DNA from 2 places in the Staphylococcus delphini genome. Region 2 is predicted to be linked to the other one. Evidence: a T-box and tRNA genes for the amino acid it is inferred to sense, from the RefSeq annotation. Region 2 holds a T-box; the other holds one or more tRNA genes.
What was found. The T-box of region 2 lies ahead of leuS (leucine--tRNA ligase). A T-box ahead of a tRNA ligase gene usually reads a tRNA of that ligase, here a tRNA-Leu.
Positions count from the first base shown of each region.

Region 1: it has a tRNA-Leu gene. The T-box ahead of leuS (leucine--tRNA ligase) is inferred to sense a tRNA for this amino acid. The anticodon was not compared.

Region 1 covers NZ_LR134263.1:882,941-889,053, reverse strand. The annotation lists rRNA gene EL101_RS04015 (23S ribosomal RNA) at 1-966, opposite strand, end outside; rRNA gene EL101_RS04010 (16S ribosomal RNA) at 1,511-3,062, opposite strand; tRNA gene EL101_RS04005 (tRNA-Gly) at 3,197-3,270, opposite strand; tRNA gene EL101_RS04000 (tRNA-Leu) at 3,301-3,383, opposite strand; gene EL101_RS03995 (SprT family protein) at 3,736-4,188, opposite strand; gene EL101_RS03990 (Tex family protein) at 4,181-6,113, opposite strand, start outside.
Region 2 covers NZ_LR134263.1:1,240,121-1,246,233, forward strand. The annotation lists gene EL101_RS05935 (transcriptional regulator, SarA/Rot family) at 1-267, shown strand, start outside; gene mnmM (tRNA 5-(aminomethyl)-2-thiouridylate-methyltransferase MnmM) at 773-1,336, opposite strand; gene mnmL (tRNA modification radical SAM protein MnmL/YtqA) at 1,333-2,286, opposite strand; gene EL101_RS05950 (MDR family MFS transporter) at 2,433-3,614, shown strand; T-box leader at 3,684-3,875, shown strand; gene leuS (leucine--tRNA ligase) at 3,923-6,113, shown strand, end outside.

The sequences.
Region 1 (6,113 bases), 360 kb from region 2:
CATTCGGAGTTTGTCTGAATTCGGTAACCCGAGAGGGGCCCCTCGTCCAAACAGTGCTCTACCTCCAATAATCATCACTTGAGGCTAGCCCTAAAGCTATTTCGGAGAGAACCAGCTATCTCCAAGTTCGATTGGAATTTCTCCGCTACCCTCAGTTCATCCGCTCACTTTTCAACGTAAGTCGGTTCGGTCCTCCATTCAGTGTTACCTGAACTTCAACCTGACCAAGGGTAGATCACCTGGTTTCGGGTCTACGACCAAATACTCATTCGCCCTATTCAGACTCGCTTTCGCTACGGCTCCACATTTTCTGCTTAACCTTGCATCAGATCGTAACTCGCCGGTTCATTCTACAAAAGGCACGCCATCACCCATTAACGGGCTCTGACTACTTGTAAGCACACGGTTTCAAGTTCTCTTTCACTCCCCTTCCGGGGTACTTTTCACCTTTCCCTCACGGTACTGGTTCACTATCGGTCACTAGAGAGTATTTAGCCTTAGGAGATGGTCCTCCCAGATTCCGACGGAATTTCACGTGCTCCGTCGTACTCAGGATCCACTCAAGAGAGAATTTGCTTTCGACTACAGGATTATTACCTTCTATGATTAACCTTTCCAGGTTATTCGTCTAACAAATTCTTTTGTAACTCCGTACAGAGTGTCCTACAACCCCAATAAGCAAGCTTATTGGTTTGGGCTCTTCCCGTTTCGCTCGCCGCTACTCAGGGAATCGATTTTTCTTTCTCTTCCTCCGGGTACTAAGATGTTTCAGTTCTCCGGGTCTGCCTTCTTGCATGCTATGTATTCACATGCAGATAACACGACATAACTCGTGCTGGGTTTCCCCATTCGGAAATCTCTGGATCAAAGCTTACTTACAGCTCCCCAAAGCATATCGTCGTTAGTAACGTCCTTCATCGGCTTCTAGTGCCAAGGCATCCACCGTGCGCCCTTAATAACTTAATCTAAACGTTATGATAAGCGTTCGCATTCTGCCTTATTTCTTTCTTCGCTTGTTCATTTACAGAAAGTAAACTTCACTGCGCGCATCAAGAAATGCGTTGACTGACAAACGCTTTCATTAACGTTTGGTCAATCCATAAATACGTCACCTATCACAATAATATTTTGGCAAACGTTCGCATTCGGCTTCATCACTTCACATTCACTCAGTTACTTACGCGTAGTAAGCGCCTTCGCTCATGCTTGCGATTCATAGACTGACAAACGTTTTCAAAACATCATGTCTGTCTACCGAAATACAATCTTGTCCAAAATCACCAGTTATTAATTATGTGAGTCGTCATTTGACGACTAGCGATAATTTTTTGTTTCAAGCTTTTAAACGCTTGTCACTCGGTTTTGCTTGGTAAAATCTATACTTACTTATCTAGTTTTCAATGTACAAATCATTCTGAATCCTCAAATGAATGAGCATTCAAAACTGAATACAATATGTCACGTTAATCCGCTTATCACCTAATGGTGATATTCCGTATATTATCCTTAGAAAGGAGGTGATCCAGCCGCACCTTCCGATACGGCTACCTTGTTACGACTTCACCCCAATCATTTGTCCCACCTTCGACGGCTAGCTCCAAAATGGTTACTCCACCGGCTTCGGGTGTTACAAACTCTCGTGGTGTGACGGGCGGTGTGTACAAGACCCGGGAACGTATTCACCGTAGCATGCTGATCTACGATTACTAGCGATTCCAGCTTCATGTAGTCGAGTTGCAGACTACAATCCGAACTGAGAACAACTTTATGGGATTTGCTTGACCTCGCGGTTTCGCTGCCCTTTGTATTGTCCATTGTAGCACGTGTGTAGCCCAAATCATAAGGGGCATGATGATTTGACGTCATCCCCACCTTCCTCCGGTTTGTCACCGGCAGTCAACTTAGAGTGCCCAACTTAATGATGGCAACTAAGTTCAAGGGTTGCGCTCGTTGCGGGACTTAACCCAACATCTCACGACACGAGCTGACGACAACCATGCACCACCTGTCACTTTGTCCTCCGAAGAGGAAAGCTCTATCTCTAGAGTTGTCAAAGGATGTCAAGATTTGGTAAGGTTCTTCGCGTTGCTTCGAATTAAACCACATGCTCCACCGCTTGTGCGGGTCCCCGTCAATTCCTTTGAGTTTCAGTCTTGCGACCGTACTCCCCAGGCGGAGTGCTTAATGCGTTAGCTGCAGCACTAAGGGGCGGAAACCCCCTAACACTTAGCACTCATCGTTTACGGCGTGGACTACCAGGGTATCTAATCCTGTTTGATCCCCACGCTTTCGCACATCAGCGTCAGTTGCAGACCAGAAAGCCGCCTTCGCCACTGGTGTTCCTCCATATCTCTGCGCATTTCACCGCTACACATGGAATTCCACTTTCCTCTTCTGCACTCAAGTTTTCCAGTTTCCAATGACCCTCCACGGTTGAGCCGTGGGCTTTCACATCAGACTTAAAAAACCGCCTACGCGCGCTTTACGCCCAATAATTCCGGATAACGCTTGCCACCTACGTATTACCGCGGCTGCTGGCACGTAGTTAGCCGTGGCTTTCTGGTTAGGTACCGTCAAGATGTGCACAGTTACTTACACATTTGTTCTTCCCTAACAACAGAGCTTTACGATCCGAAGACCTTCATCACTCACGCGGCGTTGCTCCGTCAGGCTTTCGCCCATTGCGGAAGATTCCCTACTGCTGCCTCCCGTAGGAGTCTGGACCGTGTCTCAGTTCCAGTGTGGCCGATCACCCTCTCAGGTCGGCTACGTATCGTCGCCTTGGTAGGCCGTTACCCCACCAACTAGCTAATACGGCGCGGGTCCATCTATAAGTGACAGCAAGACCGTCTTTCACTGTAGAACCATGCGGTTCAACATGTTATCCGGCATTAGCCCCGGTTTCCCGGAGTTATTCCAGTCTTATAGGTAGGTTACCCACGTGTTACTCACCCGTCCGCCGCTAACGTCAAAGGAGCAAGCTCCTTATCTGTTCGCTCGACTTGCATGTATTAGGCACGCCGCCAGCGTTCATCCTGAGCCAGGATCAAACTCTCCATAAAAGAAGTAAGCTTGATATAGCTCGTTGATTGTTTAAGTCAATCACTCTTGAAAGTACTTTTGAAGTACTCAAATTATTGGAATTAACGTTGACATATTGTCATTCAGTTTTCAATGTTCATTTCAATTTAATTTATGGAGCGGGTGATGAGAATCGAACTCACAACATCAGCTTGGAAGGCTGAGGTTTTGCCATTAAACTACACCCGCATATTTAATTTTAATTTAAGTAATGGTTGATGCGGCCGAGAGGACTTGAACCTCCACGGGATTTCTCCCACTAGGCCCTCAACCTAGCGCGTCTGCCATTCCGCCACGACCGCTTGGAAAGACGTTTTCGTTTTTTAGAACGATATTTATTATATTATATCGTGTTAGTAGTGTCAACACTTTTTTAATATTTTTTTAATGTTTGTAATCTGTCTTTAACAATCACTTTTTGCGACGTATTTTAGAATACAACATTTCGTCATCATTGTCAAACATCATTTTGAACTGCTTGCAACTTTTTTTGACGACTTTGTTATTATAATCAGTCTCACAAACAATGTCAATACATATCCCCCTATTTTTCTAACTTTTACTCCTCATACAACACATATTACAAAAATAGAATTAAGTTAAAAAAGGCACTATCGCTCACCTTCTTCAGTCAGCATATAGTGCCTCAACAACTTATAAATACCTTTTCAATTTCAAACGACCGCCACATCGACCACACCGCATTTTAACAACATTTACTTTTCTAATGCGAACATAACTACTATGACACGATTGACATTCATATTCATAGTTCGCTCTTGATGCATAGCTTTCGGTCGGTTGACAAAATCTGGGTGCACCTACTTTTTCGGCTAATACTTTAAAATCTCTATCTTTATGTTGATGCCCTCTCCCACTCAGATGCAAAAAGTAGTGACACAATTCATGTTTAATAATATCAACAAGTGCTTGCTCACCAAAATGTTCGTATTGCTTAGGATTAATTTCAATATCATGTGAAATTAGCATATAACGTCCACCCGTTGTACGTAAACGTCGATTAAAGTAAATACGATGTCTAAAAGGGATTCCAAAATGCTCTATTGCAAGTTGTTCAGTAAGTTGCTGCAAAGATTCATTATTCATTTGGATCAATCATTGTCAGAGCAACTTTCCCTTTATTTTCATCAATATTCTCAATCCACACTTCTACAATGTCACCAACACTGACAATGTCCATCGGGTGTTTGACAAACTTTTTAGAGAGTTTTGAAATGTGTACCAAACCGTCTTGCTTAATACCGATATCTACAAAAGCACCAAAATCAACTACATTGCGTACTGTTCCATTCAATTTCATACCTTTCGATAAATCCTCTATGGACAATACATCTGACTTTAATTCAGGTGTTTCATAATCATCACGAGGATCTCGGTTTGGTGTAATTAATGACTTCACGATGTCTTCTAACGTAGGAACACCAATGTTTAGCTGCGTTGCATAACTTGCTATATCCAATGTTGATAATGCTTTGGCTAAAACGGGTGTGCCAATATCTGTAATTTTGAGCTCTAAACTTTCTAATAATTGATAAGTCGCATCATAACTTTCTGGATGAATTGCTGTATTGTCTAACGGTTCTTGACCATTCACAATACGTAAAAACCCGATACTTTGTTCAAACGTTTTTGCACCTAATCGTTTCACTTTATTCAGTTGACGATGATGGGTAATGGCACCGTTTTCTTCACGATACAACACAATGTTATCTGCAATTTGTCGTGATAAACCTGACACATGCTGCAGTAATGTACTCGAAGCTGTATTGACATCCACACCGACTTGGTTAACGGCAGTTTCGACTACAAAGTCAAGTGCAGCATCTAACTCCTTTTGGTTCACGTCATGTTGATATTGTCCAACACCTATCGACTTAGGATCAATTTTAACGAGTTCACTTAAAGGATCTTGTACACGTCTTCCAATCGATACGGCACTCCGCTCTTCCACTTGAAAATCAGGAAATTCAGTACGCGCAATCTCAGACGCAGAATACACGGACGCCCCTGCCTCATTCACAATAATATACTGTACATCAAGTTCATGTTCTTGAATCATACGTGCTACAAACTGTTCCGTTTCACGACTCGCTGTCCCATTTCCTATTGCAATTAAATTAATGTCGAAATCTTTCACCATTTTTAAGAAGATTTTTTCACCTTCAGCCACTTTAGATACAGGTGGATGTGGGTACATCACTGATTTTTCTATAAATGTCCCATACGGATTAATGACTGCGAGTTTACATCCAGTACGAAACGCTGGATCGACGCCTAAAATTTGCTTCCCTTTTAATGGCGGTTGTAACAACAGATTTTTCAAGTTTTCACTAAATAATGTAATCGCTTGTGCTTCTGCGCGCTCTGTTAGATCTGTTCTGATTTCACGTTCAATGGAAGGGAAGATTAAACGTTTCATCGCGTCATCAATCGCTTCTCCTACAATTATTGATAATTCGTTATGACCTTTGACTTCTCGTTTTTTAATATTTTGTGCCAAAGTCGCTTTGTCCATTTCAATTTTGACTTGCAGTATTTTTTCATTTTCACCACGGTTCATCGCTAAAATACGATGATTCGCAACTTGACGGAGAGGTTCTTGATAATCATAATACATTTCAAACACGGCTTTTTCGTCATCAGCGTTTTTCTTTTTCTGTGCTGTCATGAACCCTTCTTTTTGCGTCAACTTTAAAATTTGTCTGCGATATTGCGGATGATCTGCAATTTTTTCAGCAATGATATCCTGCGCACCTTGAATCGCTTCGTCCACTGAGGTTACTTCATCAGTTAAAAACGCCTGTGCTTTCTCCCCTAAGTCAGCGTCTAACTTTTGTCTATAAATCCATTCTGCTAGAGGTTCGAGGCCTTTACGTTTCGCCTCTGTTGCACGCGTCTTTTTCTTTTGCTTATAAGGACGATACAAATCTTCCACACGTTGCAATTTCGTTTGCTGTTGAATGTCACGTCGAAGCTCATCCGTCAGTAATCCTTGTTGTTCAATGCTATGT
Region 2 (6,113 bases):
CAAGGTTCGATGACATTAAAAGAAATGGATGACTATGTGAAAGTTAAGACTTACAAGCGCACAAGAACTTACAACAATTTGGTAGAAATGAAATGGATTGTTAAAGAGCGTCCGACAAACGATGAAAGAACCGTTATTATTCATTTTAATGAGGATAAAGAAGCGGACAAACAAGACTTAATTGATTTTACATGTATAGAAATCGAAAAAAGAGATGCACATTTGAGAACATTATTAAATGACATTGTCAACGGCTGTGATATTTAAGGACCAATGCGACTCTCATTTGAGATCAAGATTTAATGCACCCATTCTGAAAAAGCTAAAAAGAATTGAAGAGCTACAAAAGCCCGCAATTCTAGGCATCACCAAAGACGACATTGAATTAAAAAGAGAGTGCAAATGAAAATAAATTATTCATACTACCTATCATAAAACCAACGCGTCCACAATGGGGATTGTCGTTGGTTTTTCTCGTAGTGCGTGATGAACGTAAATTCGAAATCAATACATAAGCTTTAATTCGCCCCATTTATCTCGCACTTGGTTTTTTGAGAGAAGTGATAGAGCGAATTGGGTCTAGATTGACTTGAAGCGAAATATAAAAATAAAAAACGATACGCCCATCCTTTGAAACAAGAGGCCCCAATAGCCATCTATTGCGCACGACATCAAAAGGATTGGGGGTATCGTTTTCTAATTTATAATCTACAACGCTGTGACAAACTTAAAAAGCTTCACATCTTTTACAACACTTTAACCTTTATTGACACTAAGCTCTTTTCTCAAGTGCAATCACATACGGCGGTCGGTTTTGTTGATTGATAAACTCATACTTCAAAACATGTGCGCGTTGTTGATCAAACGCTGTCAAATGCTTCATCAAAGTCTCGCTTTCTTCCGCACCTTCTTCATGGCCTGGATAAACGACTAAAACGATAATGCCTTCAGGTTGTAATACATCAAAAATCGTCTGTACAGCAGCGAGAGTAGTCGTTGATTGTGTGACGATAGATTTGTCGCCTTTCGGTAAATAACCTAAATTAAAAATGGCAGCATGTACCTGCGTGAGATGTTCGTCTCTAATATATTGCGTAATCCATTCGTGCCCCGTATGAAAAAGGGAAACATTGCTGTAATCGTGAACACGTCGCTTTGTATTTTCTATTGCTTCTTGTTGAATGTCACAGCCATAAACGTGACCATTAGGGACGAGGTCTGCTAAAAATTTCGTGTCATGACCATTGCCACACGTTGCATCAATGACGACACTTTCTGATGTGGTATGACTACGAATTAATGATTTGGCAAAAGGTAAAATACGTTCGACTATCATATGCGCACCTGAGCATTATAAGATGCGCCTTGAACAGTACCACGACGTTCAAGTTCTGCGTCAATTTCATTTAATACTTCCCGTTTATTGACACTCCACATAGGACCGACCATTAAATCGATAGGGCCATCACCGGTAATACGGTGGACGATCATTTCTGGTGGTAATTGTTCGAGTTGATCACAAACGAGTTGGATGTACTGTTTTTTTGTCATAAATTGGAGCAAACCTTTATCATATTGCTTCATCATGGGTGTACCTTTTAATAGATGTAATAAATGAATTTTAATGCCTTGGACATCCATTTGAGCAACCGCTTTTGCAGTCTCCATCATCATGTCATAGTCTTCACCAGGTAAACCATTAATAATATGTGAACATACATTAATGTTGTGACGACGTAATTTTGAGACACCTTCATAATAGCAATCCATATCATGTGCGCGGTTGATTAAGTCAGATGTTTCTTGATGAATGGTCTGTAAACCTAACTCCACCCATAAATACGTACGTTCATTTAATTCGGCGAGGTAGTCCACGACGTCATCTGGTAAACAATCTGGACGAGTCCCGATAGATAATCCAACCACACCCGGTTCTTTTAATGCAGCTTCAAATTTTTCTCGTAATACAGCAACGGGCGCATGTGTATTGGTAAAGGCTTGGAAATATGCAATGTATTGACCTTCATGCCATTTCTCGTGCATTTTATTTTTAATCTCTTTAAATTGTACTTCAATCGCATCAGCACGATTACCTGCAAAGTCACCACTCCCTGCTGCTGAACAAAATGTGCAACCGCCGTGCGCAACCGTACTGTCTCTATTAGGGCAATCAAAACCACCATCTAAAGCTACTTTGAATATTTTTTGACCAAATTTATTTTTTAGATGATAGTTTAAAGTGTGATATCGTTTCTTTTCAAAAGCATATGGGAAATAAGTGCCCATCACAATCTTCCTTTCAACTTTCTATGTTTAAACTGTTTTTATCATATCGTATTCGTCATTTTTCTTAAACAGTATTTGAAGATTTTAACATATTTTCATCATAACGTGTTATAGTGTGTGCTAGAGAGAAAAGGAGTGAAACATCAGTGAATATGCCTAAAGAAATATGGTGGCTCGTCATTGGGATGGCGATTAATATCACAGGTGCGAGTTTTTTATGGCCGTTGAATACGATTTATATGAATGAGGAACTCGGCAAATCATTAAGTACTGCTGGACTGGTACTGATGGTCAATTCATTTGGGATGATTGTAGGAAATTTACTTGGTGGGACATTGTTCGATAAACTTGGAGGCTATCGGACAATTATGTTAGGCACGATTGTGAGTTTGTGCGCTACCATTTTATTAAATTTCTTCCACGGTTGGCCTTGGTATGCGATTTGGCTCATTATGCTTGGTTTTGGCGGTGGGATGATTATCCCTGCGATTTATGCGATGGCTGGAGCATTATGGCCGCAAGGGGGAAGACAAACGTTTAATGCGATTTACTTAGCACAAAATATTGGTGTGGCATTAGGTGCAGCGCTAGGCGGTTTTGTCGCTGAACTGAGCTTTAATTACATTTTTATGGCGAACTTGGCAATGTACGTCATTTTCTTCTTTATCGCATTATTTCAATTTAACATGAACTATCAAGCGACGGTTAAACATCAAGAAACGTTGGAAAATGTGGCGCACATTCAAAACAAGAAACATTTCACAGCACTCATTTTATTATGTGTGATGTTTGCGCTATGTTGGATTGCTTATGTTCAATGGCAAACAACTATTGCTTCATTTACGCAAAGTATCGGTATTTCTATGAGTCAATATAGTTTGTTATGGACAGTGAACGGGGTGCTCATTTTAGTCGGGCAACCTTTAATATTACCGATTATTCACCTTATTAAAGGGCAACTGAAAAAGCAACTTTACTTTGGATTAGTTGTATTTATACTGTCATTTTTCGTGACAAGTTTTGCGACATCATTTTCAATCTTCGTTGTTGGGATGGTCATTATGACATTTGCAGAAATGTTCGTTTGGCCTGCTGTACCGACGATTGCTAATAATTTAGCGCCTAAAGGTAGGGAAGGGGTCTATCAAGGCATTGTGAATTCCGCATCAACAGTGGGGAAAGCTTTTGGTCCATTAGTGGGTGGGATACTCGTCGATGTTTTTAATATGCAAATCATGTTTTTATCAATGATAGGTTTACTCGTCATCGCTATGGTATTCCTTTCGATTTATGATAGAAAAGTGGATCCGAAAACGTTATATCGTTAATCACAGTAAATGACACTTGCATCTTTGTACTAAATTGCATAATATAGTAGTTGATTACGAATTAAGCATGTGGTCGTGCTGTACTGGAGTAGTAACTTAAAAGGGTTTCCACAGAGAGTTAGTGGTGGTGCGAACTAACGAAAAACTTTAAGTGAACTTGCCGATAAATAATGAAAAATAAATGACATCTCTTACTATTTGAAATGAAGTGCACTTCTAGGAGTGAATGAGGGTGGTACCGCGGCAAAAGTCGTCCCTTAGCATATATGAATAGTTTGAGGTGTCTTTTTATGAATGAGGAGGATTTAATTGTGAGTTACAATCATCAAGAAGTCGAAAAAAAGTGGCAAACGTATTGGTTAGAAAACAAGACGTTTAAAACAGAAGATAATATCGGGCAGAAGAAATTTTATGCGTTAGATATGTTCCCTTATCCATCAGGTGCAGGGTTACATGTGGGGCATCCAGAAGGTTATACAGCAACAGACATTTTGTCACGTTATAAGCGTATGCAAGGTTACAATGTGTTACATCCAATGGGTTGGGATGCGTTTGGCTTACCTGCTGAACAGTATGCCCTTGATACTGGAAATGACCCGGCGGAATTTACAAAACGTAACATTCAAACATTTAAACGTCAAATTCAAGAGCTCGGTTTTAGTTATGACTGGGATCGTGAAGTGAGTACGACAGACCCTGAATATTATAAATGGACACAATGGATTTTTATTCAACTTTATAAAAAAGGGTTAGCTTATATTGATGAAATTCCAGTGAACTGGTGTGAAGCGTTAGGTACTGTCCTATCTAATGAAGAAGTGGTCGATGGTGTATCAGAACGTGGGGGCTACCCAGTGGTTCGACGCCCGATGAAACAATGGGTATTGAAAATTACAGAATATGCAGATCGTTTACTTGAAGACTTAGATACACTTGATTGGCCCGAATCGATTAAAGACATGCAACGTAACTGGATTGGTCGTTCTGAAGGGGCGAAAGTGAACTTTAAAGTCGAAAATATCGATACACCGATTGAAGTATTTACCACACGTCCAGATACGATTTACGGCGCAACATTTTTAGTGTTAAGTCCTGAACATGCTTTAGTGAACCGAATTACGACATCGCAACAATATGAAAAAGTGAAACATTATCAAGACGAAGCAGCGAAAAAATCTGACTTAGAACGAACAGATCTGGCAAAAGAAAAAACAGGTGTCTTCACCGGGGCTTATGCGATTCATCCATTTACAGGTGAGCAAGTACCTATTTGGATTGCTGATTATGTGTTAGCCTCATATGGGACAGGGGCTGTGATGGCCGTTCCAGCACATGATGAAAGAGACTATGAATTTGCGACAACATTTGATTTACCAATTGTGACAGTCATTGAAAACGATGCAGACACACCTTATTACATAGGTGACGGTGCACATGTTCAGTCTGGTGAATTAGACGGTCTAAACAATGAAGCGGCGATTGCAAAAGCGATTGAACTACTAGAAGCAAAAGGTCTTGGAGAAAAGAAAGTGAATTATAAACTCCGTGACTGGTTATTTAGTCGTCAACGTTACTGGGGTGAACCGATTCCGATTATTCATTGGGAAGATGGCTCAATGACAACGGTACCGGAAAACGAATTACCATTATTACTGCCTAAAACAGATGAAATCAAGCCTTCAGGTACAGGTGAATCACCACTTGCGAATATTGATGATTTTGTGAATGTTGTTGATCCTGAAACAGGTATGAAAGGTCGCCGTGAAACGAATACAATGCCACAATGGGCGGGTAGCTGTTGGTATTACTTGCGTTATATCGATCCTAAAAATGATCAAATGTTAGCTGACCCCGAAAAGCTTAAACATTGGTTGCCAGTCGACCTTTATATCGGCGGTGTTGAACATGCTGTATTGCACTTATTATATGCACGTTTCTGGCATAAAGTGCTTTATGATTTAGGTGTTGTGCCTACATCTGAGCCTTTCCAAAAATTATTCAACCAAGGTATGATTTTAGGTGAAGGTAACGAAAAAATGAGTAAATCAAAAGGTAATGTGGTGAATCCAGACGATATCGTTCGTTCACACGGTGCAGACACTTTACGTTTATATGAAATGTTTATGGGACCATTAGAAGCTTCAATTGCATGGAGTGAAAATGGTTTAGATGGTTCACGTCGCTTCTTAGATCGTGTATGGCGTTTGTTTGTCACTGAAGACGGTCAACTTACGGATAAAGTGGTTGAAGGTGACACAGCAGCATTGCAAACGGTTTACCATCAAACAGTTAAAAAGGTCACTGAAGACTTCGAATCATTAAGCTTCAATACGGCGATTAGTCAATTGATGGTCTTTATTAATGAATGTTATAAAGCTGACACCATTTCTAAAGCCTATGCAGAAGGATTTGTGAAAATGTTAGCACCTATCGCCCCACATATCGGCGAGGAATTATGGTCTATTTTAGGACATGATACAACGATTACTTATCAACCAT